3 regions of the Mesorhizobium sp. CA13 genome follow, and region 1 is predicted to be linked to each of the others. Evidence: predicted binding sites of a transcription regulator. Region 1 holds the regulator's gene; each other region holds the start of a gene.
The links. Region 1 encodes HrcA, which represses chaperone genes, less so after heat shock. Its sites were predicted from a motif close to GTTAGCACTCNCNNNNNGNGAGTGCTAAC; they were not measured.
Positions count from the first base shown of each region.

Region 1 (10,350 bases):
ACCTCGATGTCGTCGGGCACCGTCCAGTTCTTCGCCACGGCATCCAGGACCCTTGCTACCGTTTCCGGCTTCATCAGCGACGGCGTGCCGCCGCCGAGAAAGATGCTGGTCACCTCGCGCGGGCCGGTGCGCTGGCGCATCGTCGCCAATTCCGCCTCGAAGGCGGCGGCAAAGCGCTCCTGGTCGACCGGCTGGTGGCGGACATGGCTGTTGAAGTCGCAATAAGGGCACTTGGCCGCGCAGAACGGCCAATGCACATAGACGCCGAAACCGGGGCTGCGGTCGAGCGGCATGGTGGCGCCGGGCCTGATCATGCCGAGCCTAACCTGGCCAGACCCAATCGAGCTTGGGCGAATTTCTGGAAGGCGCGGGCGCGATGCGACAGCGCCGTGGCCTGGCCGGGCTTCCAGCCATGTTTCTCCTCGGCGCTCATCTCGCCGAAGGTTTTTTCGAAGCCGTCCGGCAGGAACACCGGGTCATAGCCGAATCCGAGCTCGCCGCGCGGCGGCCAGACCAACGTGCCTTCGGCCTCGCCGCGGTAATATTCTGCCTCGCCGTCGGGAAAGGCCAGGCAGATGACGGCGACGAAGCGTCCCGTGCGCTGTGCGGGCGTGGCCGCGCCGACTTCCTGCAGCGCCACTTCGGTGCGCTGCATGGCGATGCCGAAATCCCTGCTGCCATCAGGCGTTTCAGCCCAGTTGGCGGTGTAGACGCCGGGCGCGCCGTCGAGCGCGTCGACACACAGGCCCGAATCATCCGACAGCGCCGGCAGGCCCGTCGCCTTGGCCGCGGCGAACGCCTTGATATAGGCGTTCTCCTCGAAGGTGGTGCCGGTTTCGTCGGGTTCGGGCAAGCCATAGTCCTTCGCCGATTTCGCCTCGAATCCGAACGGCGCCATCAGATCGGCGAATTCGCGCAGCTTGCCTTCATTGTGGCTGGCGACGACGATCTTTTTTCCGTCGAGTGAATGCATCAAAGTCCCCAGATTCTCGGCTCGGCGAATTCGATCGAATTGCCGGAAGGATCGCGGATATAGAGCGAGCGGCCGCCTTGCGGCCATTCGAATTCGCTTTCGATGGCGATGCCCTTCGCCTCCAGATGGGATCTCCAGCGGCTGATTTCATCGGCGGTCGCCGCGAAGCAGAGATGGCCTTCGCCTGATGTGCCGTGCGGGGGTACTTTCAGCCTCGCGTCGGGCGCGGGCGGGACCTTGGTCGCCTCGGCGTTGAAGATCAGCAGCACGCCGGCTCCGCAACGGAAGAAGAGATGGCGGCCCTCGACCTTCCCGAGAGGAGTGAGGCCGAGGACATCGGTGTAGAACGCTTCCGCTGCGGCTAGGTCGGTGACGTAGAGGGCTGATTCAAGAATGGCGGAGGGTATCACGAGGCGCCCCCCTCTGCCCTGCCGGGCATCTCCCCCACAAGGGGGGAGATCAGCCGCCATCGCGGCTTTCGCCAATTACTTTCGTTGTAGAAGTGAACGGAGCGCCAAAGCTGCCAATCTCCCCCCTCGTGGGGGAGATGTCCGGCAGGACAGAGGGGGGCGCTCACGCTCGGCATCCAGGATTCAAACCACCGCCATCTGCTGCAGACTCACCAGCCTCTGGATGCCTTTCTTGGCCAGGCCCATCAGCTCGGCGAACTGCCCTTCCGAAAAGGGCTCGCCCTCGGCTGTGCCCTGGATCTCGACGATGCCGCCCTTGCCTGTCATGACGAAATTGGCGTCGGTGCCGGCGGAGGAATCTTCGAGATAGTCGAGGTCGATGACCGGCTGGCCTTCATGGATGCCGCAGGAAATCGCCGCGACATGGTCCTTCAGCACCTTGCCGACGCTCACCATCTGCCGCGCTTCCATCCAGCGCAGGCAATCGTAGAGCGCCACCCAGCCGCCGGTGATGGAGGCGGTCCGGGTGCCGCCATCGGCCTGGATGACGTCGCAGTCGACGGTGATCTGCTGCTCGCCCAGCGCCTGCAGGTCGACCACGGCGCGCAGCGAGCGGCCGATCAGCCGCTGGATCTCCAGCGTGCGCCCGCCCTGCTTGCCGGCGGAGGCCTCGCGGCGCATGCGCTCGCCGGTCGAGCGCGGCAGCATGCCGTATTCGGCCGTCACCCAGCCTTTTCCGGAATTGCGCATCCAGCCCGGCACCTTTTCCTCCAGGCTTGCCGTGCACAGGACATGCGTGTCGCCGAACTTCACCAGGCACGAGCCTTCGGCATGTTTGGAGACGCCGCGCTCGAAGGAGATGGCGCGCATTTCGTCGAACTGGCGTTTGGAGGGGCGCATTCGGCCTGCTTTCTTGTCAGCTTTTTTGAATCTTGGCCGGCTTTTAGACGCATGCGGGGCACGGCGTAAAGGAAAATGGACCGGCGACCGCAAACGCGGCGACACTGGGTGATCGCGCAACGCGACACCGGATGATCGCAAGTGCGACACCGGGATGATCGCAAGTGCGACACCGGGTTGCGCGCGGCGCCGCGAAGTCTATATCCTTGAACCGGAGGTTATGGCCGCAATGACCAAGGCAGTCGATCCCGCTTCGCAGTCGCTCGCTCTTCCCGCGCCGGCACTTCAGGCGCTCGATATGCGTTCGCGCGACATCTTCCGGCGTATCGTCGATTCCTATCTGAGGGACGGCGAGCCCGTGGGATCGCGCAGCCTGTCGCGCATCCTGCCGTCCTCGCTGTCGCCGGCCACCATCCGCAACGTGATGAGCGACCTCGAACATCTCGGCCTGATCTATGCGCCGCACGTCTCGGCCGGCCGCCTGCCGACGCAGGCCGGCCTGCGCTTCTTCGTCGACGCCTTCATGGAACTGGGCGACCTCTCCGACGAGGAGCGGCGCAGCATCGAGGCGCAGGTGCGCGCCTCCGGCTCGGGCGCCACGCTGGAACACATGCTGACCGAGGCCAGCCAGATGCTGTCTGGCATGTCGCGCGGCGCCGGCCTGGTGCTGGCCGCCAAGAACGAGGTGGCGCTCAAGCACATCGAGTTCATCCAGCTCGAGCCGACCAAGGCGCTGACCGTGATGGTGTCGCAGAACGGCGACGTCGAGAACCGGGTCATCGATCTGCCGGCCGGCATCACCGTCTCGCAATTGCACGAGGCCTCGAATTTCCTCAACGCCCATATTCGCGGCCGTACGCTGGCCGAGGCGCGGGCGGAGGTCGCGCGTATCAAGGAAGAGACAAGGGCGGCGCTCGACACGCTGTCGCAGGACCTGGTGGAGAAAGGGCTGGCGGTGTGGGCCGGCGCGGAAAGCGGCCTGCCGGCGCGCCTGATCGTGCGCGGTCGCGCCAATCTTCTCGAAAACGTCACCGCCCAGGCCGACATCGAACTCTTGCGCCATTTGTTCGAGGACATGGAGACGCAGGACGGGCTGATCCAGCTGCTAGACCTCGCCGAGGCCGGACCGGGCGTGCGCATCTTCATCGGCTCGGAAAACAAGCTTTTCTCGCTCTCCGGCTCGTCGCTGGTCGTGGCACCCTACCGCGACAAGGACGCCCGCGTCGTCGGCGCGCTCGGCGTCATCGGCCCGACCCGGCTCAACTATGCCCGCATTGTCCCGATGGTCGACTATACGGCGCAGCTGATATCGCGCATGCTGCGCTGAGGGCTGGGATCGATCCAGACGGCCGAGGAGAGAAAAGATGGCGCTGGAATCGTTCAAGGCCCAGATCAGCCTGCTGCTGGAGGAGATGGTCAACCAGCCTGAGGATGTGCGGGAAGTGCAGGAGCAATTGCGCGAGAAGCTGCGCGAAATGCGCGCCATGGGCATGCCGCTGCCGGCCGACCTCGTCGAACTGGAAAAGAACCTCGACGCCGATCTCGACGCGGATACCTGACCCGAATTCCCCGTGTCGTCCGGAACGACTGCCGAGCCCGCCCGTTCCCTTGATGCATGTGATCCTCGGTCTTGGGACAACGACATGCATAGCGAAGCGAGAAGCTGGAGACTGGGATGATCAGACTTGCCGGCGCCGTGGCGATCCCTGCAGCATTGCTTTTCGCCGCGACGGCATTGGCCCAGCAGACAGAGCCGGTGCTCAAGGGCGCGGCCGCATTCGGTGACTGGCGGGCCGACGAGCCGGGCGTGCGCCGGCTGATCAGCCCGCAAGACCAGCCCAGGCCCTATGTCACCAGATCCGCCTCGAACAGCGCCGGTCCGGTGCAAAGGCCGCAAGGCGCCGAGCCGCGGCTGCCGGCGGGTTTTTCGGCGGAACTGATCGCTTCGGGCATCGACAATCCGCGCGTCGTGCGCGTCGCGCCCAATGGCGACCTGTTCGTCGCCGACAGCGAGGCCAACCAGATCCGCGTCTACCGTCTGGGCGAGGGCAACGCGAAACCCGTCAGTGACGGCGTCTTCGCCCGCAATCTCAACCAGCCCTACGGCATCGCCTTCTATCCGCCCGGGGACAGTCCGCAATGGGTCTACGTCGCCAACAGCGACAGCATCGTGCGCTTTCCCTACCGCGATGGCGACCTGAAGGCCTCCGGCGAGCCGGAAACGATTGTCCGCGACATTCCGGCCACTCATCACTGGACCCGCGACATCGCCTTCTCGCCGGACGGTAAGACGCTCTATCTCTCGGTCGGCTCCGGCTCGAACGCCGCCCAGGACATGGCAAGGAAACCGCGGGGCGGGCTCGATGCCTGGGCCAAGTCGAAGCCGCTCGGCGCCGCCTGGGGCTCGGAGGAAGGCCGCGCCGACGTAAGGGCTTTCGACCCGGACGGCAAGAATGGCCGCATCGTTGCCACCGGCCTGCGCAATTGTTCGGGCATGGCCATCCAGCCGGCGACGGGCGCGCCGTGGTGCGTGGTCAACGAGCGCGACGCGCTCGGCGACAATGTGCCGTTCGAATATGCGACCGAAGTGAGGGAAGGCGCCTTCTACGGCTGGCCCTGGTACTATATCGGCGACAATGAGGATCCGCGCCACAAGGGCGCGCGTCCCGACCTTGCCGGCAAGGTCACCGTCCCCGACATTCTGATGCAGGCGCATTCGGCGCCGCTCAACATCGCCTTCTACGACGGCAGGAATGTCCGCGCGGGATCCGGTTTTCCGGCCGAATACAGGGGCGACGCCTTCGTCGCCCTGCACGGTTCGTGGAATCGCGGCAACAGGACCGGCTACAAGGTGGTGCGGCTCAAGTTCAAGGACGGCAAGCCGACCGGCGAATATGAGGATTTCATGACCGGCTTCGTCACCTCCGGCGGCGAGGTCTGGGGCCGGCCGGTCGGCGTGGCGGTGGCGAATGACGGCGCGCTGATCGTCACCGAGGACGGCAACGGCACCATCTGGCGCGTGACCTACGGCGACGGGCGGTCCTGATCCGCTTGGGAGGTCCCGAGCGCGGCGCATGCCTGGTGCAACCAAATCCGGATCCAGGCAATTCCCGCCTGCGAAACTCTGTGCGACAAGGCGTCCCAGCAGTTTCGCGGACGCAAGGCTCGATCCATGACCCTCACCGGCTTCCTCGCCTACAGCGCCGCCCTTGGCCTCGCCGCCGCCATTCCCGGCCCCGGCATCACCGCGCTTGTGGCGCGCGCGCTCGGCTCCGGCTTCCGCTCCTCGCTGGCCATGTCCTTCGGCCTGATGCTTGGCGACCTCCTTTATCTGACCGCCGTGGTGCTTGGGCTTGCCTTCGTCGCGCAGACCTTCGGCCTGGTGTTCCTCGCCGTCAAATGGGCCGGCGTCGCCTATCTCGCCTTCCTCGGCTGGCGCTTCTGGACCGCCGGCATCACGCCCGAGACGGTCGAGGCCAGGAAAGGCAAGAGCGGGCTGGCGTCGAGCTTCCTCGCCGGCCTGACGGTGACGCTCGGCAATCCGAAGACGATGATCTTCTATCTCGCCATCACGCCGACCATCGTCGACCTCAAGACCATCACGCTGGCCGATTACGGCATCCTCGCCGCACTCACCGTCCTCGTCCTGTTCGTGGTGCTGGTGCCTTATCTGGCGCTGGCGGCCAAGGCGCGCTGGTTCCTGCGCTCGCCGCGCGCCCTGAAGGCGCTGAACCGCACCGCGGCCGGTTTCATGGTCGGCGCGGCGGCGGCGATCGCCGCCCGCCAATAGGGCCATTTTTGCCAAAGCATTCCGCCGGCTCGGCTTTTGCGGGAATGCTTTTCCGAGGCCGATGCGTTTTAGACACGCGCCCCACTCGGATATTTTCGGGCGACGGTCTATCTTGCGTCCGTGGAAGGCCTATCCTGGCGGCCATCCGTCTGAGATCAGTTCCATCCGCCTGACATTCTGGGAGCCAAACCAATGAACAAGTCCGCCGCCTCCGCTCGTGTTCCCGGCCGTGGCCGCATCTACAATTCCATCACCGATACGATCGGCGACACGCCACTGGTGCGGCTCGACAAATTCGCCAAGGAGAAGGGCATCGTTGCCCATCTCATCGCCAAGCTCGAATTCTTCAACCCGATCGCCTCGGTCAAGGACCGTATCGGCGTGGCGATGATCGAGGCGCTCGAGGCAGCGGGCAAGATCGCCCCCGGCAAGACGACGCTGATCGAGCCGACTTCGGGCAATACCGGCATAGCGCTTGCCTTCGCCGCCGCCGCCAAGGGCTACAAGCTGATCCTCACCATGCCCGAAACCATGTCGGTGGAGCGCCGCAAGATGCTGGCGCTGCTCGGCGCCGAACTGGTGCTGACCGAAGGGCCGAAGGGCATGAAGGGCGCCATCGCCAAGGCCGACGAACTGGCGGCCACCATCCCCAACGCCATCATCCCGCAGCAGTTCGAGAACCCGGCCAATCCCGAGATCCATCGCACGACGACGGCCGAGGAGATCTGGAACGATACCCATGGCGAGGTCGACATCATCGTCTCCGGCATCGGCACCGGTGGCACTATCACCGGCGTCGGCCAGGTGCTGAAGAAGCGCAAGCCCTCGCTGCATGTCGTCGCGGTCGAGCCGGAAACCTCGCCGGTGCTCTCGGGCGGCCAGCCCGGCCCGCACAAGATCCAGGGCATCGGCGCCGGCTTCGCGCCGAAAATCCTCGACACCACCATCTATGACGAAATCGTCACGGTCTCGAACGAGGATTCGGTCGCCAATGCCCGCCTCGTCGCCCGGCTGGAAGGCGTGCCGGTCGGCATCTCTTCGGGTGCCGCTTTGCAGGCGGCGATCGTCGTCGGCTCGCGGCCGGAGAACAAGGGCAAGAACCTGGTGGTGGTCATCCCGTCCTTTGCCGAACGCTATCTGTCGACCATCCTGTTCGAGGGTTTGGGGGCGTAGCACGCAGCACGCAGCATAGATTCGCCGCGATCCTTCGCGCCGACGTCAAAAGGTCTTGCCGCTGCTCGCCTGGCCCGCTGAAAAACCAGCCGTGGCGGATGCCGCGGGCTTGAGCAGCGCCCTGCTTCCGGTTCATATCGCCCCGGGGCCCCGCAGGGCCGGCGGAGGACCTCATGTACAAGCTCTACACCCGTCCCGGCAGCGGCGGCTTCGTTGTCGAGGCGGCCCTGACGCTGGCCAAGGCGCCGTTCGAGCAGATCAACGTACCGAAATCCGACCGGCCCGATCCCGCTTTCCTGGCCATCAGCCCCCTGAACCAGGTGCCGGTGCTGACCTTGCCGGACGGAAGCTCGCTGACCGAATCGGCAGCCATCTGCATCCTGCTCGCCGAACGCCATCCGCGGGCCGGGCTGGCGCCGGCGGCCGACGCCCCGGCCCGCGCCGACTTCCTGCGCTGGATGGCGTTCATGTCGTCCGCCCTCTATCCGGCGGTGCTGCGTTTCTACTACGCGCCGCGCTACACGGTCGACGCCGACGGCGCCAAGGCCGTCAAGCAGGCGGCCGTGGCCGAGATGGACCGCGGCTTTGCCGTCGTCGATGCCGCCCTGCGCGGCCGCGACTGGCTGGCAGGCGAGGCGATGTCGGTGGCCGATATCTATCTGGCCATGCTGGTGGCCTGGCATCCCGACAGCGGTAAGGCACGCACCGCCTGGCCCGACATCGAACGCCTGTGGGCCAAGCTTCGCGAGCACCCGCTGATGAAGACGCTCAACGCATCGCACGAAATGTGGCCGGGCTGAACGGGCCGTCGGCAAAGCACCGCGCTCAAGCATTTCAATGCCTGAGCGTCGCGCGTTTTACCTGCAGGAAACGGCGTACCGCCGGATCGCTTTCGAGGCCGATCGCCCGGTCATAGGCTTCGACCGCCTGCGGCACCTGGCCGAGCCTGGCCAGAAGGCCGGCGCGCGCGGCCCAATAGGGCTGGTAATCATTGAGCCGGTTGTCGTCGCCAAGCACGTACAGCGCCGCCAGCCCCGCCACGGCGCCCTCAGCTTCGGCGATCGCCACCGCGCGGTTGATCGCCACCACGGGCGATCGTGCGATCGAAAGCAAGGCATCGTAGAATTCGCGGATCGCCACCCAGTCGGTCTCGCCGCTCAGCCGCCGCGCCGCGTGGACGGACTGCACGGCCGCTTCGAGCTGGTAGCGGCCGATGGCGTCCAGAGTGGCGGCGCGGCCGAGCAGGGCTTCCGCCTCGTCGATCAGCCCGTGATCCCACAGCGCATGGTCCTGCTCGGCGAGCGGCACATACTCTCCGGACCCATCGCGGCGCGCGGCGCGGCGCGCCTCGGCGAACAGCATCAGCGCAAGCAGGCCCAGCGCCTCCGGTTCGTCCGGCAGTAGCGAGGCCACCAGCCTGCCGAGCCAGATTCCTTCGGTGGCCAGGTTCCGGCGCCGCGTCTCGGTGCCCGCCGGGTCGGACCAGCCCTCGGCGAAGGTCGCGTATATGGCCTCCAGCACGGTATCCAGGCGCTCGCCGAGTTCGGCCCGCTCCGGTACGCGGAACGGAATGCCGGCTTCACGAATGCGGGCCTTGGCCCGCACCAGACGCTGGCCCATTGTCGCCGGCGGGACCAGGAAGGCGGAGGCGATCGTCGCTGCGTCGAAGCCAAGGACGGCCTGCAGGATCAATGGCGCGCGCACGCCAGGCTCGATCGCCGGATGCGCGCAGGCGAACATCAGCCGCAGCCGTTCGTCGGGCAGGTCCTGGTCGGTCATGCACGCCTCCGCCTCCTCGGCAATCAGCTTGAGATGGTCGCGGCCGGCTTCGCTGGTGAGCCGCCGCCGCACCGCGTCGACACGCCGCCGCCTTGCCACGGCAAGCAGCCAGGCCTCCGGCTTTTCCGGCACGCCGGTCTGCGGCCAGCGTTCGAGCGCCGCGGCAAAGGCGTCGGCCAGCGCGTCCTCGGCGGCGGCCACGTCGCGCGTGCGCGCCGCGAGCCAGGCGACCAGCTTGCCGTAGCTTTGCCGGGCGGCGGCCTCGGCGGCTGCCCGGGCAATCTGCTCGCTGCTGTCCATCACATCGTCATTTCTTGGGCATGTATTCGGCCATTTCCCAAATCGGCCGCAACTCGACCGTGCCGGTGCTGGCCGCCGGGCAGCGCGCCGCCCATTCGATGGCGGTATCGATGTCGGGCGCCTCGATCATGTAGAAGCCGGCAAGCTGTTCCTTGGTGTCGGCATAGGGGCCGTCGATCACGTTGGTCTTGCCGTCGGTGATCCGCACCGAGGTGGTTGCCTGGGTCGGGCGCAGCCTTTCTCCGGCCAGCCACGCGCCGGATTTCTTCAACGCTTCGGTATAGGCGCCATAGGCCGCGCTCATCTGTTGGGCCTTCTCGATCGGCGTGTTCGCCAGTGCGGCTTCGTCGTTGTTGATCAAAAGCATGTATCGCATGGGTCTTCTCCCGTGGTTTCATAGGCCGCGTCCTTGCGAGCCGGACATATGTCGCGCGGCAAGGGCCGATTTCGACAGGTGCCGGAAAAAATCTTTCGGCCAGGGTCGCGTCCCGCGCAAGCCGGGAGCTGTTTCCGCATCCATTCAACCGTTCGTCTAATGAATGCAATTGCGGGTTGGCATTTGCGGCCCGCCGTCTAAACTCGGCCGGTTCGCATCGAGGAGGTGGTGCGGCAGCCAATATTTTCAGGGAGGAAACCGGATGTTCCATTTCAGAACGAAGTTCGTTGCGGCCGGCGCAATGGCGCTTTCACTTGGGCTCGGCATTGCCTCGGCCAGGGCACAGGAATTCATCAACGTGCTGACCGGCGGCACGTCGGGCGTCTACTACCCGCTCGGCGTGGCGCTGTCGGAAATCTACAGCAAGGGCATCGCAGGCGCCCGCACCCAGGTGCAGGCCACCAAAGCTTCGGTCGAGAACCTCAATCTGCTGCAGCAGGGCAAGGGCGAGATCGCCTTCGCGCTCGGCGATTCCGTCAAGATGGCCGCCGAAGGCAATGCCGAAGCCGGCTTCCCCGGCAAGCTCGACAAATTGCGGGGCATCGCCGCCATCTACCCCAACTACATCCAGATCGTCGCCAGCCAGGAA
Region 1 is NZ_JAIUHS010000007.1:115,828-126,177, reverse strand. Features, by position in the region: gene hemW (radical SAM family heme chaperone HemW) at 1-314, opposite strand, end outside; gene rdgB (RdgB/HAM1 family non-canonical purine NTP pyrophosphatase) at 311-973, opposite strand; gene LB566_RS17925 (VOC family protein) at 973-1,383, opposite strand; gene rph (ribonuclease PH) at 1,567-2,283, opposite strand; gene hrcA (heat-inducible transcriptional repressor HrcA) at 2,513-3,610, shown strand; gene LB566_RS17910 (hypothetical protein) at 3,648-3,842, shown strand; gene LB566_RS17905 (PQQ-dependent sugar dehydrogenase) at 3,959-5,329, shown strand; gene LB566_RS17900 (LysE family translocator) at 5,456-6,073, shown strand; gene cysK (cysteine synthase A) at 6,266-7,246, shown strand; gene LB566_RS17890 (glutathione S-transferase family protein) at 7,420-8,046, shown strand; gene LB566_RS17885 (RNA polymerase sigma factor) at 8,081-9,325, opposite strand; gene LB566_RS17880 (YciI family protein) at 9,333-9,701, opposite strand; gene LB566_RS17875 (TAXI family TRAP transporter solute-binding subunit) at 9,964-10,350, shown strand, end outside.

Region 2 (10,350 bases), on a different contig from region 1:
CCTGGATGCGCCGCACCTTCGCCGGCGCGTTCGTCATGCTCGGCGCCAAGCTTGCCCTGGCGGACAGGTAGAATTTGTTCGCCTCGCCTCGGCACGCAATCGATGCCAAACAATGAGAAGGCGAGCCGGGGCCCGCCTTCTTCTGTTCTTCAACTCCGGGCCAGCCGGCAATCACTTGTTCGCGCCGCCGAGCGCCTTCAATTTTTCGCAGAACGGGGCATACGGCTTGCTCATCGCCGCATCCTGGCATTCCTTCATCATCATGGCCTGGTCGTCCTTGGACATTGCTGACCAGGCAGCCTTCATCTCGGCGTCGGATTTCATCGTCTTCATGTTCGCATCGGTGAAGAACGGTTCCATCATCTTGGGCGAGTCGAGCGCCCCGGCAAGTGCCGTGCCGCTGAGGACGGTCAACGCGAGTGCTCCAAAGCAGGCGGTTCTGATGTTCATGACATTAGTCCTCCCTATGGTCTTTCTCGATCGTCGAATGGCGGTCGGGCTCAATTCCTAGCACAAACCGGTGTGTATTAGGAGTAACTCATATGGTGAAGCCGGCCTATCCCTTGACGTAGCCCATGGCCTCGACGATCCGGCCGCCCTCGACGCGCATCAGATTGACGCCGCGCAATGAATTGCCGTCCGCCATCCAGTAGCGCCAGCGGATCGTCGCCCGCTCGCCCGCCACAAAGGTCTCCTCGAGGCCGAAGCGCGTGCCGGCCTGGGTCGCGATCGCCGTCCATAGTCCGACGCAGGCTGACTTGCCGGCATGGCGCGCGCCGTCCGGCGCCGGCACGGTGTTTTCGATCACGCAATCCTCGCCCACCAGTTCGGCCAGCGCCGACGGGTCGTGCAACTGGAACACATCGTTGAAGCGCCGCATGATTTCGGCTGTCCGCCGCGACTCTGGATGGCTGTCCATGATGCTGTCTTGTCTCATCTCGTGCTTCTCCTGATTCATTGTTGCGTGGCGGTACCCAGGAGGGTCGCCTTGAGGTTGATCCGGGGCACGCCGGCCAGCGCGCGCGAGACGAGACAGCTTGCCTTGGCGGACTGGGCAAGGCGCTCGAACTGGTCTTCGGCGAGCCCCGCGACCTCGACCGCCGTTTCAAGGTCGATGCGGGTGATGGTCGGCCCGGCCTCCGTCGCTCCGAGGTGCACCCTGGCGATGGTGCGGATGTCCTGCGGAATATGACCTCCCTGGCCCAGGATGAAGGTCAGCGCCATAGAGAAACAGCCTGCATGCGCGGCCGCGATCAGTTCTTCCGGGTTGGTGCCGGGGCCGTTCTCGAAACGCGACGGAAAGGAATAAGCGCCTTCGAACACACCGCTGCCGAGCCGCAGCCGGCCTGAACCTTCCCTCAGCGTGCCTTGCCACTCGGCCGAAGCTTCACGAATTGTCATTGCTGTTCTCCCCTTCAGGTTCGATCGATGTTGAAGATCAGGCGCCGTCGATGACGACCTTCCCGAACACGTCGCCTTGCTGGAAATAGCGGTAGGCATCGCGGGCCTCGGCGAAGGGGAAGATTTTGTCGATCACCGGCCTCAACCGGTGCGCCGAGACGGCGTTGAGCATCGTTTCGAGGTTCGCGCGGCTGCCGACGAACAGACGGCCGATGGTGGCGAGGCTGCGCTGATAGACGGCGCCCGGGATCTGCACCGTTGCGCCCTTCGCATCCTGAATGGTGAGCAGCACGATGCGCCCGTAAAGCGCGCTGGCGATCATCGACTGCGCGAAGGTCGGCGGGCCGCCGGTTTCGACGGCAAGGTCGACACCGCCGGTCTCGCCACGCACCATCGCCCCCCATTCCGGCATGTCGATCGAGGAGACGACGAGGTCAGCCCCCATCGCCCGCAGCCTGCCGGCCTTCTCGGCGCGAGAGGTGACGGCGACGACGCGGCAGCCGAGCAGCTTGGCGAACTGCAACGCGAATAGCGAGACGCCGCCCGAGCCGATGACCAGAACCCATTGGCCGGGCTTGGGAATCTCCGCCCCGGTCAGTGCGTTCCAGGCTGTCAGGCCGGCGCAGCTCAGCGTTGCCGCCTCGCGCCAGTCGAGATGCTCGGGAAGTCGCACCGCCCATTGCTCGTCAAGCACGGCATATTCGCCGAGCATGCCATCCAGCGTGCAGCCCAACTGGTCGATCGGTCCGGCATTGATGCGGCCATCGATCCAGCGGGCGAAATAACTGCCGGTGACGCGGTCACCGACGGCAAAGCGTGTGACATCATCGCCGATGGCGACAACCTCGCCGGCGCCGTCGCTCAGCGGAACGATCCCGCGGCGCGGCGTCAAGGGGTAGGTGCCATTGAGGATCATCGTGTCGCGTCGGTTGAGCGAGGTGGCGCGCACCCGCACCACGATCTCCTGGGGCCTTGGCTCCGGCCGCACCTCTTCCCGCATCACCAGACATTCGGTTCCGCCCGAACCTTCAAGACGATAGCTGCGCATTTGGGTTCCGCTGAATATATAGACTGGTCTACATATTATGTAGACCAGTTGTCATATTCCTGGCAAGGGTTATAACGATCTCTCCTGACAGAGGTTGACATGGCAAACGACACGAGAGCCCGCATACTCGAAACGACCGGATTGCTGCTCAGGCGGCGCGGCTATCACGGCACTTCGCTCAACGATATTTTGAGCGCCAGCGGTGCCCCGCGCGGCTCGCTCTATTTCCACTTTCCCGGTGGCAAGGATCAGCTGGTCGTAGAAGTGACGCGCGCCAGCGTGGCCGAGGTGACTGAGAGGCTTGGCGCCGAGCTGGCGGCGGAAAGCGATCCGGCGGTTGCCGTCCACCACATTTACCAGTCGGTCGCTCGCATGCTGGAGGACAACGAATTCTCGCTCGGCTGCCCGGTCGCGCCGGTCGTGCTGGATGCGCCGAACGACGTGCCGGACTTGGAGGAAATCTGCCGCTCCGCTTTCGAGCAGTGGATTGGCCTGCTGCGCCAGGCGTTTGCTAAGGCAGGGGTGGTCGAGCGCCGCGCCCGGGCGCTGGCGCTGTTGGTCGAGTCCTCGCTGGAAGGCCTGATGGTGATTGCCCGCGCCACCCGCGATCGCTCATCGATCAACGTCGTGGCCGATGAGGTGGCTGCCCTGATCGAGCAGGCAGTCCTCGCGGGCAAGGCGACGCGGCAAGCAGAGAACACTGCTGTCTGACGCTGGTTCCAACCGACTACGGTGGAGCAAAGCCTGAATGTGCAAAGAAAAGGGCGGCATCGCTGCCGCCCTTTCCGCATGCATAAAGCAGATGGCTGGATTAGAAATCCATGCCGCCCATGCCGCCCATGCCGCCGCCGGGCATACCGCCAGGCATACCGCCAGCCGACTCCTTCTTCGGAGCCTCGGCGATCATGGCTTCGGTGGTGACCAGCAGGCCGGCGACCGAGGCCGCGTCCTGGAGAGCCGTACGCACGACCTTGACCGGATCGACGATACCCATGGCGATCATGTCGCCATATTCGCCGGTCTGGGCGTTGTAGCCGAAGGTCGCGCCCTTGTTCTCGAGGATCTTGCCAGCAACGATCGATGCTTCCGCACCGGCGTTGGCAGCGATCTGACGGGCCGGAGCCTGCAGTGCGCGGCGCACGATGTTGATGCCGGCGGCCTGGTCGGAGTTGACGCCGGTGGCCTTGAGGTTGCCCGAAGCGCGCAGCAGGGCCACGCCACCGCCGGCAACGATGCCTTCTTCCACGGCCGCGCGGGTCGCGTTGAGGGCGTCATCGACGCGGTCCTTCTTTTCCTTCACTTCCACTTCGGTCGCACCGCCGACGCGGATCACGGCAACACCGCCGGCGAGCTTGGCCAGACGTTCCTGCAGCTTCTCCTTGTCGTAGTCCGAGGTGGTCTCCTCGATCTGCTGCTTGATCTGGGCAACGCGGCCCTGGATCTCGGCCTTCTTGCCGGCGCCGTCGACGATGGTGGTGTTCTCCTTCGAGATCGACACCTTCTTGGCGCGGCCGAGCATGTTGAGGCCGACATTCTCGAGCTTGATGCCGAGGTCTTCGGAGATGACCTGGCCACCGGTCAGGATGGCGATGTCTTCCAGCATGGCCTTGCGGCGGTCACCGAAGCCCGGAGCCTTGACGGCGGCGATCTTCAGGCCGCCACGCAGCTTGTTGACGACCAGCGTGGCCAGGGCCTCGCCTTCGACGTCTTCGGAGATGATGAGCAGCGGCTTGGAGGTCTGCACGACCGCTTCCAGGACCGGCAGCATGGCCTGCAGGTTGGAGAGCTTCTTCTCGTGGAGCAGGATGTAGGCGTCCTCGAGATCGGCAACCATCTTATCGGGGTTGGTGACGAAGTAGGGCGAGAGATAGCCGCGATCGAACTGCATGCCTTCGACGACCTCGAGTTCGGTCTCGGCGGTCTTGGCTTCCTCGACGGTGATGACGCCTTCGTTGCCGACCTTCTGCATCGCTTCCGCGATCATCTTGCCGACCGACTCGTCGCCATTGGCCGAGATCGTGCCGACCTGGGCAACTTCCTCGGAGGTCTTGATCTTCTTGGCGGCCTTGCCGAGAGCTGCGACCACTTCGGTCACGGCCAGGTCGATGCCGCGCTTCAGGTCCATCGGGTTCATGCCGGCGGCAACCGCCTTGTGGCCTTCCTGGACGATCGACTGCGCCAGAACGGTCGCGGTCGTGGTGCCGTCGCCGGCGATGTCGTTGGTCTTCGAAGCGACTTCGCGGACCATCTGCGCGCCCATGTTCTCGAACTTGTCCTCAAGCTCGATTTCCTTGGCGACGGTGACGCCGTCCTTGGTGATGCGCGGTGCGCCGAACGACTTGTCGATGACGACGTTGCGGCCCTTGGGGCCGAGCGTGACCTTCACCGCGTCGGCGAGGATGTTGACGCCGCGCAGCATGCGCTCACGGGCGTCGCGGGAGAATTTTACGTCTTTGGCAGCCATGTTCAACTCCTGGCAGGGGCTCGGATTGAGCCCGAAGATTCAAGATTCAGGTGACGGAAAGGCCGATATTCAGCCGATGATGCCCATGATGTCGGATTCCTTCATGATCAGAAGGTCTTCGCCATTGAGCTTGACTTCGGTGCCCGACCACTTGCCGAACAGGATGCGGTCGCCAGCCTTGACGTCCAGGGGCACGAGCTTGCCAGCTTCGTCGCGGGCGCCGGAGCCGACGGCGATGATCTCGCCTTCCTGCGGCTTTTCCTTCGCCGTGTCCGGGATGATGATCCCGCCGGCGGTCTTGGATTCGGATTCGACCCGGCGTACGACCACGCGGTCATGAAGCGGGCGGAACTTCGACTTTGCCATGTTTTCTTCCTCGATGAGAACGGTGAGAAACAGTTCCTCCGTCCGGCGAAGCCGGACAATCTACAAAGCCCGGCGGAGCCGGGCCTGTGGTTAGCACTCACCAAGGGCGAGTGCTAACGTGGCGGTGAAATAGGCTGCTGGCCGGCGAGAGTCAAGGCGCGTGCGATCGGACAGCGGCGCGAAATTTGTTTTCCGTCAGAGCCTCCTCGCAGAACGCGCCGGTTGCCGCTGGCCTCTCATGCAAAATGCGCCGGTTCCGCCGGCAATCGACGGCAGAACACGGCGCGAAGGGGGGCTCTGCCGCTGCCGGTCAGAGATCCATGCCGCCCGACACTTCGATACGCAAGACGTGTCGACGTCACGGGAGAGTGGGGCGCGAAAGCCGCCGCCGGAAAACTATAGAAACAATCTCAGTTGCGCATGGATGATGGACCTGTAGTCGTCGATCGTGCGGCGACCCTCCTTCTCGTCCTGCGTCAGTGCCAGCCGCACGACCCCGCCGGCAAGCTGGAAGATCAGGAACACCACGCGCGCGAAGTCTTCGCGCCGGTCGGGCCGCAGCATCGGAGCGACGTGGTCGCAGAACATCTTGGCCTGGTGCCTTGTCTCTGCGATGTCGAGGTTCTGCAGCGCCTTGTCGGCCTGGATCGCGTTCTGCAGATCCTGGATGGCCGGGTCGTCGGCAACGCGCCGGTAATAGTCCTCGAGCATGCGGTCCGCGGCAGTCGTTACGTCCTCAAGCCCGCTTATTTCTGTGATGATCGCACCGAAGCGTGCTCGGCTTTCCTCCGAGAAGCGCTCATAGAGCATCGCCAGGATCGCCGATTTGTTGGGAAAATAATGGTAGACGGTGGCGATCGGTCCACCCGCCAGAGCGCCCACCTCCTTCATCGTCACGGCGTCGATGCCTTTTTCGCCGATCAGCCGCATGGCCGTCGAAAGGATCGCGTCGATGCGTTCGCGGCTCCGCTCCTGCTTTGGCCTGCGCCTCGGCTCCGTCCCCGTCCGCCTTGCTTCCGCCATGCGCCCAATCTCTCGCGAGAGCTTCAACATTCCCGGTTGACAAGAAACATGATCAAGTATCAGTTTCGTAATGCTGACAAGTTGTCAGTTTTTTTATCGCGCTGCAAGGACGTTGGGAGGCGCCTCGTGACTGCGACACAAGCCGCACAAGCGGAAAATGGCGATTGGCTGGTCGGCAATCCGACCGGCGTCGAGCTCGGCTCCGCATTATGGATCGGCTCGGTCGGGCTGCTGATCCTCGGGCTTCAGCCCGTGCTGCTTGGCGCGCTCTACACCGAGGGCCATGTCAGTGGCGATGAGCTGGCGCTGGTCGCCACGGCGGAGATGATCGCGATCGCCATCGGTTCAGCCGTGGTGGCGATGCTGCTTTCCGCGCGCAACATGCGCTGGAAAAGCGCCGTCCTTTTGATCCTACTGGCCCTGGCGAATGTATGGACCGCCCATGCCGCAAGCGCCAATGCGCTGATCGCCGCCCGCGCCATCGCCGGGCTGGCTGAGGGCGGCCTGGTCGCGATCGCCACCGAACTGATCGCCCGTTCGCGCCGGGCCGAGCGCATCGGCGGCTATTTCGTGACGCTGCAGACCCTGGCGCAATGCGCGCTCGCTCTGCTTTTGGCGCTCTATGTCATCCCCGCCGCCGGGTCGTCCGGCGGCTTCATCGTGCTTGCCGTCGTCTGCGTCGTTTCGCTGGCGGCCGCTTTCACCGTACCCGGTGACTACGCCGACCTGCCGAAAGAGGAGAACCTGGCCAATGTGCTGACGGTTCCGTCGATCACCGCGCTATTCTCGGTCTTCTGCTACTTCATGTTCTTCGGCGCGATCTGGGCCTTCCTGGAGCCGCTCGGTGCGCAGTATGGGATTGATAGCTGGACGGTCGGCCTGATCGTCTCGGCCAGCCTGGCGACGCAGGTTCTGGGCGCGATGACGGCAACCGTATTCGAGGCGCGCATCGATTACCGGATCGCCATTACGGCCATCGGTGCCGTCGCGCTGGTCTCCTCCCTTGTTCTTGCCAGCGCACCTGGCCTGACGACATTCTGGATCGCCGCCTTGGTCATGGGCTTCATCCTGTTGTTCATCGTGCCCTACCAGATCCGCCTGGCGATCACCGCCGACGAGACGCGCACGGCCGTGCTGCTGGTGCCGGCGGCACAACTGCTCGGCCTGGCGATAGGCCCGATCGCGGCGTCGTTGCTGATCGTCGGCAAGGATTTCCGGCCGGTGCCCGAATTCGCCGCTGCAAGCGCCTTTGCCAGCGTGGCGCTGCTTGGTCTGTTCGTGACCATTAAGCGCCGTCGGCGCGCGTGACGGGACGGCCGGATGTCGACAATCACCGCGCAAAACTGGAGCAACTGGTCAGGCTTCGTGCGCGCCGAGCCGAAGCTGGTCGCCGCCCCCGCCGACGCCGGTGAGCTTGCCTACCTGGTGCGCACGGCACCCGGACCTCTGCGCGTGGCGGGTGCTGGCCACTCCTTCACGCCGCTGGTGGCATCGCAAGGCTCGATCGTTTCCCTGGAAAAGATCGAGGGGCTGGTCTCGCACGATGTGCAAAGCCATCACGCGCGGGTGCGGGCAGGGACGCGGCTTGGTCCGCTGATGCACATGCTGCAAGGCATCGGGCAGGGCCTGCCCAATATGGGCGACATTGACCGCCAGGCGATCGGCGGCGCACTGGGCACCGCAACCCATGGTTCCGGACTGACGCTGGGTGCTTACCACACCCGGTTGGAGACGGTGCAGATCGTGGACGGGCGGGGCGAATTGCGCGAATTCGATCGGACCCGCGACCAGGACATGATCCATGCGATGGGCGTTGCGCTCGGCGCCTTCGGCATCTTGAGCGAAGTCACGCTGAACAACATCGCGACCTACCGGTTGCGCCGCCGCAAGTGGGTGCTGCCGATCGCCGACATGCTGCGCGATTTCGAGACGATGATGGCCGCGCACCGCTCGGCCGAATTCTACTACATTCCGTTTTCCGGCTACGCGCAGTTCATCGCCAGCGACCTCAGCGACGCGAACTCGACCACCAGGCCTACCGAGGACGACGAGGCCGGCCTGGCGACGCTGCGCAAGCTGAGCAGGGCACTGCGCCGGTTGCCGTGGCTGCGCCGCTCATTGATCCGCGGCGCCGTGAAAAAGGTGCCGGCCGAGGATTATGTGCAGGACTGGCTCAAAGTCTATGCCAGCGACCGCCAGACCAAGTTCAACGAGATGGAATATCATCTGCCCTTCGAGGAGGGGCCGAAGGTGATCACGCAGATCATCGAGCTGACCGAGAAGCACTTTCCGGAGGTTTATTTTCCGATGGAGGTGCGCTCGGTGGCACCCGACATGTTCTGGCTTTCGCCCTTCTACAAGCGTCTGACCTGCTCGATCGCCATTCACCACGATGCCGCCAATGACCCTGAGCCCTTCATGCGGGCGGCCGAGCCGATCTTCCGCAGGCATGGCGGCCGGCCGCATTGGGGCAAGATGCACAGCCTGAAGGCGGCGGATTTCAAAAAGCTCTATCCGCGCTGGGATGAGGCCATGGCCGTTCGGCGAGACATCGATCCTGAGAACCGTTTCGTCTCGCCCTACATGGCCGGCCTGTTCGGCATCGGCCAATGAGCGGCTATTTCACCGCCCTGTCGGATGCTTTGAGGGCGGCCGGCGTCTTTCAGCCTTGTCTCGTGCTCGACCGCGACCGGCTGGACCGCAACATCGACCTGGTGAAGCAGAGACTGGCGCCCGGCCTTGCCGTGCGGCTGGTCGACAAGTCGCTTGCTTGCCTGCCGCTGCTTTCGCACATCGCCGGGGCGCTCGGCACCCGTCGCTTCATGACGTTTCATCCGCCGATCACAAGGGCCGTGCTCAACGCTTTTCCCGATGCCGACATGCTCTACGGCAAGCCGATGCCGGTCGGCGCGGCAAAGCAAGCGATTTCAAGCGGCACCGCCGACTGGTCGCGCGTCTGCTGGCTGATCGACAGCGAGGAGAGACTGACGGAATACGGCGCTCTGGCCGCCGAACTGGACATCGGCTTGCGCATCGCTTTCGAGATCGATGTCGGGCTGCATCGGGGCGGGTTCGCCGAACCGCAGGCCCTGTCGAAGGCATTGAACGCGCTGCCCGCCCGGTTGCGCTGCGAAGGCGTCATGGCCTACGAGGCGCACGCGCCGCATATTCCCGGTCTGTTCGGCGGTCCCGAAAAGGCGCTGGCGGAGGCGTCGCAGCGGGCTGCGGCGTTCATCGCGGCTCTCGGCGAGGAGCAGCGCCGAACACTGAACATCGGCGGCTCGAAGACCGCATTGCTTCATCGTGGCGGCATGGCCAGCGAAGTGTCGGTCGGGTCGGCCTTCGTGCTGCCCGGCGATTTCGACACGCCCGGGCTCGACGGCTTCCAGCCCGCGGCCTTCATCGCCACGCCTATCCTCAAGGTGGTCGAGCCGATGCTGCCAGGCCCGCCGGCGGTCACCCGTCTGCTGCAGGCGCTCGGCCGGTTTCCGCGCAAGGGCTGCTATCTCTATGGCGGCAAATGGATGGCGGAACCGATGTTTCCCGAAGGCATGAAGGCCAATGGCCTGCTTGGCCATTCCTCGAACCAGCAATTCATGGGCCTACCCGGCGATGCCACCACCAGGTCCGGCGACTACGTCTTCCTGCGCCCAACGCAGAGCGAGGCGGTGCTGCAGCAGTTCGGATCGATCGCGGTGTTTTCGGGCGGCAGGCTCGTGGACCGCTGGCCCGCGCTGCCGATGGGGTAGGACATTGCGGCCATTGCTGTCACCACTTGGATGAGCTCGGACGGTCGTGCCGAACGGCAATGCTTCAGCGGTAGCGCGCCTGGTTCCAGCGGTGGCCGAGCAGCGACAGGATGATGATCAGCCCGTTGAAGAACTGCACATAGAAGCCGCTGAGGCCGGCGGCGACGACGCCGGTCTGGATGAACGCCACGGTCAGCGCGCCGATCGCGCCGCCAAGCACGGTACCGATGCCGCCCCAGGTCGGCGTGCCGCCGACGAACACCGAAGCCAGCACCGGCAACAGATAGCCGTCGCCGGCT
Region 2 is NZ_JAIUHS010000001.1:333,541-343,890, reverse strand. Features, by position in the region: gene LB566_RS01760 (LysE family translocator) at 1-71, shown strand, start outside; gene LB566_RS01755 (hypothetical protein) at 172-450, opposite strand; gene LB566_RS01750 (nuclear transport factor 2 family protein) at 557-937, opposite strand; gene LB566_RS01745 (OsmC family protein) at 955-1,401, opposite strand; gene LB566_RS01740 (zinc-dependent alcohol dehydrogenase family protein) at 1,439-2,449, opposite strand; gene LB566_RS01735 (TetR/AcrR family transcriptional regulator) at 2,549-3,160, shown strand; gene groL (chaperonin GroEL) at 3,261-4,913, opposite strand; gene groES (co-chaperone GroES) at 4,983-5,279, opposite strand; gene LB566_RS01720 (TetR/AcrR family transcriptional regulator) at 5,676-6,302, opposite strand; gene LB566_RS01715 (MFS transporter) at 6,429-7,610, shown strand; gene LB566_RS01710 (D-arabinono-1,4-lactone oxidase) at 7,623-8,915, shown strand; gene LB566_RS01705 (DSD1 family PLP-dependent enzyme) at 8,912-10,051, shown strand; gene LB566_RS01700 (ABC transporter permease) at 10,116-10,350, opposite strand, start outside.
Region 2: the regulator HrcA is predicted to act here: its motif matches at 5,369-5,397, upstream of groES (co-chaperone GroES).

Region 3 (10,350 bases), on a different contig from region 1:
GAATGAGATCACGTACGCTCATTGTCTTTCTCCTCTTTGCTTGCGTCTCACCACCGGACGACCGGCGTCCGGCGGTGGCAGCTTTGACCCGGAATGCCTCAGGCCGCCTGTTTCTCCACTGGGACGGACTTTTCCTTGGCTTTGGCCATGCTGGTGCCGATCTCGATCTTGCGCGGTTTCATCTCTTCGGGAATCTCGCGCTGGAGATCGACCGTCAGCAGACCGTTGACGAGGCCGGCGCCGGTCACCTTCACATGGTCGGCAAGTTCGAAGCGCCGCTCAAACGGCCGTCCGGCGATGCCGCGATGCAGGTATTCGCCATTGTCCTCTCCGGCACGCTCGCCGGCGATTACGAGCATGTTGGGCTCATGAACGATGCTCAATTCGTCTTCACTGAAGCCGGCTACCGCCATGGTGATGCGATAAGCGTCGTCACCGGTCCTGGAAATGTCGTAGGGCGGCCAATTGTCTACATTCGCCGTCCGACTGGCATTCTCCAGGAGGTCGAAAATACGGTCGAAGCCTATGCTCGACCGATAGAGTGGTGAAAAGTCGAAAGCGGTTCTCATAGCCATATCCTCCTTCGCTGAGCAACATGGGTACGAGGAGTGCCAAGGATGGGCACTCCTTGACCATGCCGGCCCTTCCGGCGCCGGCGGATTCGATCTGGGAACTGAGGGGTCTGGCGTCAAGAGGCCTGATCGAAGGTCTCGCCAAAATCCGGCGGCCCTTGACGCCGCCTGAACCGATGACCATCTCGATCGCGGATGGACGGTCGCCGATGATTCCATCCGATTGCTTACTCGCAAAAAGACGTCAAAAAACGGAGGAAGTGATGAACGATATTCGGTTCCCTCAGCCGATTACGCTCGAATTCTCGAATGCGCCCCGCAAGATCGCCAGCAGCTTCGAGGCTCTGGAATGCCTGGATCAACAATGGCCGAAATGGGCGCGTGGCCCAAGCTGGCGCGCCGCCGACCGTGCGTGCCGCGATGCGCTGGATGGCTGGCGCAGCGGGCGTGCTGCCTACAAAGCTTTCTTGAAGGCGGCCAAGCGAGCCGGCCTGACGAGAGGCCGCCCTCCTTCGCTTCGCCAACCCCGCTCCGCGAGGATGCCAGGGGCGGTCCGGCCAATGGCTGTCGGAGCAGGATGACATGGATCCCACCACTTATCCTGCTCGGAAGCTCTGACTTTAGGTATGCGCGATCGGGCCTTTGAGCGCGCCGCGTCGCAGGCGACGCGCTTCAGGTTTTTTTGATCCGCTCAATGGATGGCAACGATGCCGTCAACGGCGCGCCATTCCGATGGTGTGATCAGGCGATGATGGGCGACGCGCACGGAGTGCAGCGTGCCGTCCAGTTCGCTTTCCCAATAGCCAAGGAAGCCCTTCAGCTCCGGGAACTCGGGAGCGAGGTCGTATTCCTGCCAGACATAGAGCTGCAGCAGGTTGGGGTAGTCGGGCATATGATAATGAATCTCGGCCGTGGTCAGGCCGTAGCCATCCATCTGCAGGCGGAATTCTCTGCTGACCGCAGTCACCATATGCTTCTCCTTTCGTTTATGAGATCACGCATGCATCCTGGCGAAGTCGTGGCGGAATTCGTCCGGCGTCGACCGGGACGCCGACGCGTCGATGTCGAGCTTGCACAGGGCCTCCATGATCTGGTCGAAGGAAACCGGCCGCTCGACTCCCTGCGGCAGGCGCAGTTCCGGCATCGACTCCACCGCGCAGGCGTCCGAGGCCCAAGACGACAGGATCGCCCGCTTTTCCCAAAGGTCGAGCGCGTCGTCTGCCAACACCTCGTTGGGATGTTTGAAGTGCCTGGCCGGCGAAAGCAGCCGGTCAAGCGGGATGTCGGGCATGTCGGTCAGGGAAGGCATGATCGGCGAAAGTTTCTGTCGGTCCATTGTTGTGCTCCGTTCGCAAAACTCCTCGATAGCGTCCAGGTTCCGGCTGCGCTTCGGCAGCGCGGGCCAAAATAATTTTGTTGGCTCCTTTCGAAAATTCAAGCGATGAAATCGTCGGCCTGGTCAGAATTTCCTCATGATAACAGTGTGTTGGCACTCTCATGTGGCGAGTGCTAAAATTTTTGCGCAGACCTCTTGAAAGCGGAAAGCTGCAAAACTAGCTCGATATGCGCGCGCGATGCTGAACAAGGTCGCGGCACCCCGAGCCGGCCGATATTGCCGGTCCGGCGCGGAGGAACCTCAAACTGTTTGTCCTTGAAGGAGAACGACATGACGTTTCGCCCGTTGCATGACCGTATCCTGGTCCGCCGCATCGAAGCCGAGGAAAAAACGGCCGGCGGCATCATCATTCCCGATACAGCCAAGGAAAAGCCGCAGGAAGGCGAGGTGATCGCCGCCGGCCCTGGCGCGCGCAACGAAGCCGGGCAGCTTCAGCCGCTCGACGTCAAGGTGGGTGACCGCATCCTGTTCGGCAAATGGTCCGGCACCGAGATCAAGCTCGGCGGCGAAGACCTTATCATCATGAAGGAAAGCGACGTGATGGGTGTGATCGAGCAGACCGCAACGATGAAGAAGGCCGCTTGACGGCTTCTTGCGAGGTTACCAGTCAACGAAAGCTGCCTAAAGCGAAGGAGTGATCCAATGGCTGCCAAGGAAGTGAAATTCCATACCGAAGCCCGCGAGAAAATGCTGCGCGGCGTCGACATTCTGGCCAATGCGGTGAAGGTGACGCTCGGTCCCAAAGGCCGCAATGTCGTTATCGACAAGTCCTTCGGCGCGCCGCGCATCACCAAGGATGGTGTGACGGTGGCCAAGGAAATCGAGCTGGAAGACAAGTTCGAGAACATGGGCGCACAGATGGTGCGCGAGGTGGCGTCGAAAACCAGCGACTTGGCTGGCGACGGCACCACAACCGCGACGGTTCTGGCCCAAGCCATCGTAAAGGAAGGCGCCAAGGCCGTGGCATCGGGCATGAATCCGATGGATTTGAAGCGCGGCATCGACAAGGCCGTGGAGGCGGTCGTCGCCGAACTGAAGGCCAATGCCCGCAAGGTGACGAAGAACGACGAGATCGCCCAGGTCGGCACCATCTCGGCCAATGGCGATGCCGAGATCGGCCGCTTCCTCGCCGAGGCGATGGAGAAGGTCGGCAATGAAGGTGTCATCACGGTGGAGGAGGCCAAGACCGCCGAGACCGAACTCGAGGTGGTCGAGGGCATGCAGTTCGACCGCGGCTATCTCAGCCCGTACTTCATCACCAACCAGGACAAGATGCGCGTCGAGCTCGAAGAGCCTTATGTGCTGATCCACGAGAAGAAACTGTCCAACCTGCAAGCCATGCTCCCCGTTCTCGAGGCCGTCGTACAGTCGGGCAAGCCTTTGCTGATCATTGCCGAGGATGTGGAAGGGGAGGCGCTCGCCACGCTGGTTGTCAACAAATTGCGCGGCGGCCTGAAGGTCGCGGCCGTCAAGGCGCCTGGCTTCGGCGATCGCCGCAAGGCGATGCTGGAGGATATCGCCATCCTCACCGGCGGCACGGCGATCAGCGAGGATCTCGGCATCAAGCTCGAGAACGTCACGCTGCAGATGCTGGGCCGCGCCAAGAGAGTGGTGATCGAAAAAGAAAATACCACCATCATCGACGGCGTTGGCCGCAAGGAAGAGATCCAGGGCCGTATCGCCCAGATCAAAGCCCAGATCGAGGAGACCACCTCCGATTATGACCGCGAGAAATTGCAGGAGCGGCTGGCGAAGCTCGCCGGCGGCGTCGCCGTCATCCGCGTCGGCGGTTCGACGGAAGTCGAGGTGAAGGAGCGCAAGGACCGTGTCGACGACGCGCTGCATGCGACCCGTGCGGCGGTCGAGGAAGGCGTGCTCCCCGGTGGCGGCGTCGCGCTGCTTCGGGCCGCCAAGGCGCTTGATGGCTTGGTGATCGACAATGCCGACCAGAGGACCGGCGTGGAGATCGTGCGGCGCGCAATCGAGACCCCGGTGCGCCAGATCGCGGAGAATGCCGGCGCCGAGGGCTCGATCATCGTCGGCAAGCTGCGCGAGAAGAGCGAGTTCGGCTGGGGCTGGAACGCCCAGACCAACGAGTTCGGCGATCTCTACGGCCAAGGCGTCATCGATCCGGCAAAGGTCGTACGCGCCGCGCTTCAGGATGCCGCTTCCGTCGCCGGCCTGCTGGTCACCACCGAGGCGATGGTGGCCGAGAAGCCAAAGAAGGAAGCCGCCGCCCCTGCCATGCCCGCCGGCGCGGGCATGGACTTCTAGGACGATGGGAGACTGCCCGCTCCCTCGAATGGGAGCGGGCGCTTCCCGGGGAAAGTTTGGAGAGAGACCATTATGACCGGCATCGGTTCCGTTCCGGCGCCCACGCATCCGGCAAACGAATTTCTCGCCTACGAGGCAGAATGCAGGAGCGTGCTGGGACCATTGCTGACGGGCGTCCTCGACATGGCGGAGTCCGCGGGCTGGAGCCGCCGTACCGCGGCCTCGACGCTGATGTTTCTGGCGGCTCAGCATGTGTCGGCAGCTTCGGAAGGCTCCGGCGGCTGAATACAGGGGTGGAGGACGCCGTGGTCGGCGCAATTCGCGGAACGCCGTGGTGAACGATGGACGGATGTCCGGTCGGGAAGAGGACCGACATGATCGCGGGCCAATGGCGTGAATGCCTGAAAACGTTGAGGTGGAAAGCGGCAGACCTCGTCGACGAGCTTGGTTGCCCGCAAAGCCAGGTCGCCGCCTGGCTCGATGGGCGGACGCTCCCGCCGCTTTCCGTCGTTGCCTGGCTCGAGGCGCTCGCCAGGGCGCATAGGGCGCTGCCGGCGCCGGGCTGGGGCTCGCCAATGGTCAAGCCAAGTCCGGTCGAGGCGGCCGAGATCAGGCTCGCGGCTGGTGAAAATCCGACGACGCCGGCGCACCCGCCTTATCCGCGCCGACCTGTCATCGCGCACCAGGCTGCCCGACATGCTTCGGTTCGTTTGCCGTCGAATGGAGGTTTAAATCATGGCACAGATGCGCTTTGAAGAACCCGTGACGATCCTGGTCGGAATGGGGCTTCCGGTGACGATCGAGACTGCGATGGAAGCATATGCCGTGCTGCAGGACTGGCCCGTTGCCAGCCGGAACGGCGCCCATGCCGTCGCCCTCAACGCTTGCAAAGCCGGTATTGCCGGCGAGATCGATGCGGAAACCGTGCGGGCGACCTTGATCGCCTTCGCGCGCCGCAATGACATTCTGGTGCCGAATATGATCTCGCCTGCGAGTACGGCGCCTGGCGGCCGCGCCGTACGAACAGATTGAGGATCTCGGATTGAGGATATGTTCGCCACCTATCGCCCGCAGCGCTTCACCGTCGGCTATTGACCGGACAGGCCCGGCAGCTCGAAAACGGCTTTCGAGCTGCCGGGCTTGACTGCTTCCTGTCCATCGACGCTCTAAACGCCGCCCGGCATCATCGCTCGCAGCCACGCGATGATGGCATCGAAGTCGATCGGCTTCGTCGTGTCGACGTCGAAGAGCGGGCCGCGCCGCAGCGGTTCGGCGCGCCCAGCGAGTTCGATCAGTTCGGGGATATAGGCCGCGCCTGGATGGCCGGCGGGGCGCTGGCCGAGCCGGGCGCCATAACGTTCAGCCAAAACTTCGCCGGGCGCGTGGCACCAGATTTCAAAGGTCTGTTCGACACCGGCATTCCTGAGATGATCCTCAAGCAGCTCGCGCGGCTGGAAACCGAACCAGGCGTCGACGATGAATGTGGAGCCCGCTGGGGCTTCGCCGACGACTGACCAGATCGCCTGATAGCTGGCGCGGCCGAGCGTGCGGTTGAATGCGCGGTCGCCGCCGCCGAGCACCTCGAGAAACGGATTCTTGATCGTATCGAGCGCAAGCAACGGCCATCCCGTACGGTCGGCTATGCCGCGCGAGACCGTGCTCTTGCCGCTGGCCGGGATGCCGTTGACCAGCACGGCGCGCCTGGCGCCCCCGGTTTGGACAAAAGACCGGCCCAAAATCGGCGCGGGCGCCATGTCTGTTCCGGCCAGCGCCTGCAGTCCAGCGCCGATCACGCCGGCCTCGTCGCCGAGCTGCGCGGGCTCGACCGGGCATTGATACCAGGGCGCCAGGGCCGGCGCACGGCCGAGCGCCTTGTGTGCCGCCCGGCCAAGGCCGCCGCCGAGCAGGACGAGATCGGGGTCGAACAGGGCGACGCTGGTATCGATGGCGGCACGCAAGGGCGTTGCCCACGCTTCCAGTATAGCGCGCGCCTGGATGTCTCCGGCGGCGTCGCGGGCAAAGAGCTGGTCGACCGAAAGATCGGGACGCAAGCCGGCCCGCGCAATATGACGGCCGAGCGCGGTGCCCGAACTGGTGGTCTCGACACAGCCGCGCCGGCCGCAGGCGCATGTCTCGCCATTGACATCGACGGTGATGTGGCCGAGCTGCCCGGCCGTTGCCCGGCCACGCAAGATCCGCCGATCTTGAGCGACGGCGCCGCCAATGCCGGTGCCGATGGTGAACATGGCGATGTCGTCGTGGCCCCGGCCGGCGCCGAGCGCCATCTCCGCGACCAGTGCCATGTTGCAGTCATTGTCGATGACGACGGGCTTGCCGGCCATGTCCTCCAGGCGCTGCGCCAGCGAGACGGAGGCCAGATTGACGTAGCCGCCGGACAGGACCGCGCGGCGATGCGCGTCGACGCGGCCGGGAACACCGATGCCGATGGCTGAAACCTCAGATGTATCGAGCCGGCGCACCATCCCGGCGATCCGCGAGAGCACAAGCTGCGGGTCTGGCGCGCTCTTTTCGGACAGCCGTTCGAGGATTTCGCCGGTGCCCGAAATGCGGGCGGCCCGCAGATTGGTGCCGCCTATATCTATCCCTATGCTGAGTGGCATGACGTCCTGCACGTGCCGGTGATCCAACGCGGATATCAGGCGGCGGCCTTGCGCCGGTGATGCCCGATTACCGCCTGGATCTCACGCAATCGCGGCACCGCGATGGTCTTAAGCCTTTCGCGCTGAATGTCACGATCGAGAGAGATGCAGTCCTTCCACAGCGAGCGGCCGGCGATGACGCCGGAGGCGCCGTTCTGCATGGCAATCTCGACCTGGCCTAGGAAGGTGGCGTGGTTGACGCCGGCCGAAAGCACCGCCCACGGCACCTCGCCGGCCATTCTCGTGATGTTGGCACAGGCTTCCGGCGTTCCGGGATACGGAAGCTTCAGCACCTTTGCCCCGCACTCCAGCGAGATCCTTGTGCCTTCCTCGACAAGCCACGGGGTCTTCGCCGCATAATCTTGCGGGCTTTCGCCTTCGAGCTGATAAGTCAGGAATTCGACGACGAGCAGCAAGTCTTCCTGCCCGAAATCGGCGATGCATTGGCGCAGGATGGCAATGTTGTGCTCATTGGCTTCGGGCTTGTCGGCCCGCAGATACACCATGATCTTGCCGCCCGTGCCGCCCAGCTCGCGCACGCGGCGCGCATCGATACCGGGGACAAGGCGCGACAGGCGATAGCCTTCAGGCGAGACGTCGAAACCCGAGGCGTCGAGACCGATAAGCAGCGCGGTATCGCGGTTCAGCACGCCCTCCTCGACGACCCGCGGCACCGCGCAGAGCGGGTCGAGCAGTACGCAGGACGCAGCACTTGCAAGGTAGCGCGTGATGTCGGCCTTGGTATCGCCGAGCATGTCGTTGGTGATCCTGGCCTGTTCGGCCGGATCCGCCGCCAGCAAGGTGCGCATGCCGCCGCGCTGGTCGCAGGCGATGGCCACCATGGCCCCGTCCTTGCCGCATATCTGCTGATAGCCGCGCAGCTCCGCGGTGGTCATCTTTGTCATGGTCTCTGTCCGATGTTGGCGCTCTCTGGCCGAGGGCGCGGATCCCGTGGAAACAAGAATGTTCAGTTTGCCCGCCTGCCGGCAGGGGAGAATTGCCGTCTTGATGCGCCGTCGATTGCCCGGAAAAGCACACCTTGCCGGCGCCTGGGCAGGACGGCCTCAAGTTGCGAGTTCGCCGGATTTGCGCGATAACTCCCATCGGCGTATACGTGTGTAACACGTTGCTGAAAGGAATTGCAAGCTGGCTGCCCCTCCCATTCAGGATGCGACCGCATCGCGCACGATGCTGCACACGGTCGCCAAACTGCATTACGAGGCGGAGATGTCGCAGGTCGACATCGCGCGGCAGCTCGGCGTCTCCACCGCGACCATATCGCGCCTCTTGCAGCGGGCGCGGGCGGAAGGGATCGTCCGTATCGAGGTTCTCGATCTGGCGACACCGGAGGAGATCACCAGACAGCTGATCGATAGGCTGGGTCTCCGTGACGCTGCGGTGGTCGAAACGCCGGCCGCAGGCGCACTGACGGCGCTGGCCGGTCCGCTCGGCGGCTTGCTCAAGCAGGCACAATTGGTGGCCGGCTCCGTGGTCGCCATCGGCTGGGGGCGCGCGGTGCGCGAGGTGATCCGCGCCGGCTTGCCGCGTGTTCCGGGCGTGCTGACCGTTGCCGCCACCGGCGGCATGCAGCAGCACGCGGCGCATTTTCAGGTCAACGAATTCGTCCGCCTCGCCGCCGAGGAGTTCGGCGGCACGCCGCACTTCATTCATGCACCCTATCTGCCTTCCAGCGAATTGCGTGAGGTCTTCCTTGGTGATGCCGCCATCAGCGATGCCGTCGCGCTGTGGGACAGGACCGATGTCGCGATCGTCGGCATCGGCCTGCCGCATGCCATCAATGCACCCGAGGCGAGCGCAGCCACGCCGAGCGAGCAGGCACTGGTCCATGCGGCCGGCGATGTCCTTCGGCACTATTTCGATGCCGATGGCGCGCTGATCGCCTGGGAAGGAGAGGGCCGGATGATTGCCATGTCGCCGGCGCAGCTCCGCGCCGTACCGTTGGTGATCGGCGTCGCGGCGTCACCGGAAAAGGCGACGGCCATCATCGGCGCCGCTCGCGCCCGGCTGATCAACACCGTGATAACGGATACGAAGACGGCACAAGCCATCCTCGCTGCCCTGCCGCCGCGATAGTGCCCGCCCAACGCGCCACGGCCGCCTACCAATTCGCGACGGCGATTTTACGAAATCGGTTGTGCCGCCGAGAAGTCGAGGCAATAGTTCGCCGGGACTTTGTGGAGCAGTCGGATGTTGCGTGAAAAATCCGGCGTTGCGACCCGGGAAACCGAGTTGCAATTTATTTCTGCAAAGTGTTACAAGTTTGTGAGCTTGGCATGCGATGCATGCCGGGTGCTGTGGTTCTCTGACCTCGCGGAGGGCGAAGAAGCGACCACGGCTATCGTATCGGTCGGCTGGACCGGCTGACATATCGACTGGAGGGCGCTTGGGAGGAGCTGCCCGCGAAAAGCAAACAGGCGTTCCCGGCCGTCTTGTCCCAAGCGGATGACGGCCATTCGATGTCACTTGCAACGGCAGATCTGCCAACACAATGAGGAGGATGTCATGAAGAAGATCGTTGCCGCGCTCGCGGCTCTCGCCGTCAGCGCGTCGGTGCTTATCGCGCCCGCGCAGGCGCAAGACAAGAAATATACCATCGCGCTCGTTCCGGGCCTGACCACCGACGGTTTCTACATCACCATGCGCAAGGGTGCCCAGGCCGCAGCCGACGCGCTTGGCGTGAACCTGGTCTTCCAGGGCGCTCCTGAGTTCAATCCGGTCACCCAGGTGCCGGTGCTCGACGCGGTCATCGCCAAGAAGCCGGACGCGATCCTGATCGCGCCGACCGACAAGGTCCAGTTGGTCGAGCCGCTGCGCAAGGCCAATGACGCAGGCATTCCGGTCATCACCGTGGATACCTTCATCGGCACCGGCGCCTATCAGACCGGCGCGGGTGACGCCGATTTCCCCCTGGCCTACATCGCCTCGGACAATGTGCTGGGCGGCGAGATCGCGGCGCGGGCGCTTGCCAAGGCCGTCGGCGACAAGGGCAAGGTCTATGTCTCCAACGTCAAGCCCGGCATCTCGACCACCGACCAGCGCGAGGAAGGCTTCAAGAAGGAGATGGCCAACCATCCCGGCATCACCGTTCTCGAGACCCAGTTCAATGATGACGATGCCAACAAGGCGGCCTCGCAGCTGCAGGCGGTGTTCGCGCGCAACCCCGACCTCGTCGGCGTGTTCGGCGCCAATCTGTTCTCGGCGCTGGGCGCCGCCAATGGCGTCAAGCAGGCAGGGCAGACGGGCACCGTCAAAGTGGTTGCCTTCGATGCTCCGACCAGCATCGTCGACAACATCAACACCGGGCTTGTGGATGTGGCGATCGCCCAGCATCCCGCGGAGATCGGCTACTTCGGCGTCGTCTCGGCCTATGCCCACCTGACCGGCCAGTCCATCCCGGTCACGATCGGCACCGGCTTCACGATCATGG
Region 3 is NZ_JAIUHS010000023.1:25,684-36,033, reverse strand. Features, by position in the region: gene LB566_RS29760 (Hsp20/alpha crystallin family protein) at 1-22, opposite strand, end outside; gene LB566_RS29755 (Hsp20 family protein) at 99-569, opposite strand; gene LB566_RS29750 (DUF982 domain-containing protein) at 635-1,153, shown strand; gene LB566_RS29745 (usg protein) at 1,264-1,542, opposite strand; gene LB566_RS29740 (hypothetical protein) at 1,567-1,908, opposite strand; gene LB566_RS29735 (co-chaperone GroES) at 2,239-2,553, shown strand; gene groL (chaperonin GroEL) at 2,611-4,242, shown strand; gene LB566_RS29725 (hypothetical protein) at 4,315-4,527, shown strand; gene LB566_RS29720 (helix-turn-helix transcriptional regulator) at 4,617-4,997, shown strand; gene LB566_RS29715 (DUF982 domain-containing protein) at 4,978-5,274, shown strand; gene LB566_RS29710 (ROK family protein) at 5,409-6,863, opposite strand; gene LB566_RS29705 (tagatose-bisphosphate aldolase) at 6,899-7,807, opposite strand; gene LB566_RS29700 (sugar-binding transcriptional regulator) at 8,091-8,996, shown strand; gene LB566_RS29695 (hypothetical protein) at 9,111-9,287, shown strand; gene LB566_RS29690 (ABC transporter substrate-binding protein) at 9,426-10,350, shown strand, end outside.
Region 3: the regulator HrcA is predicted to act here: its motif matches at 2,058-2,086, upstream of LB566_RS29735 (co-chaperone GroES).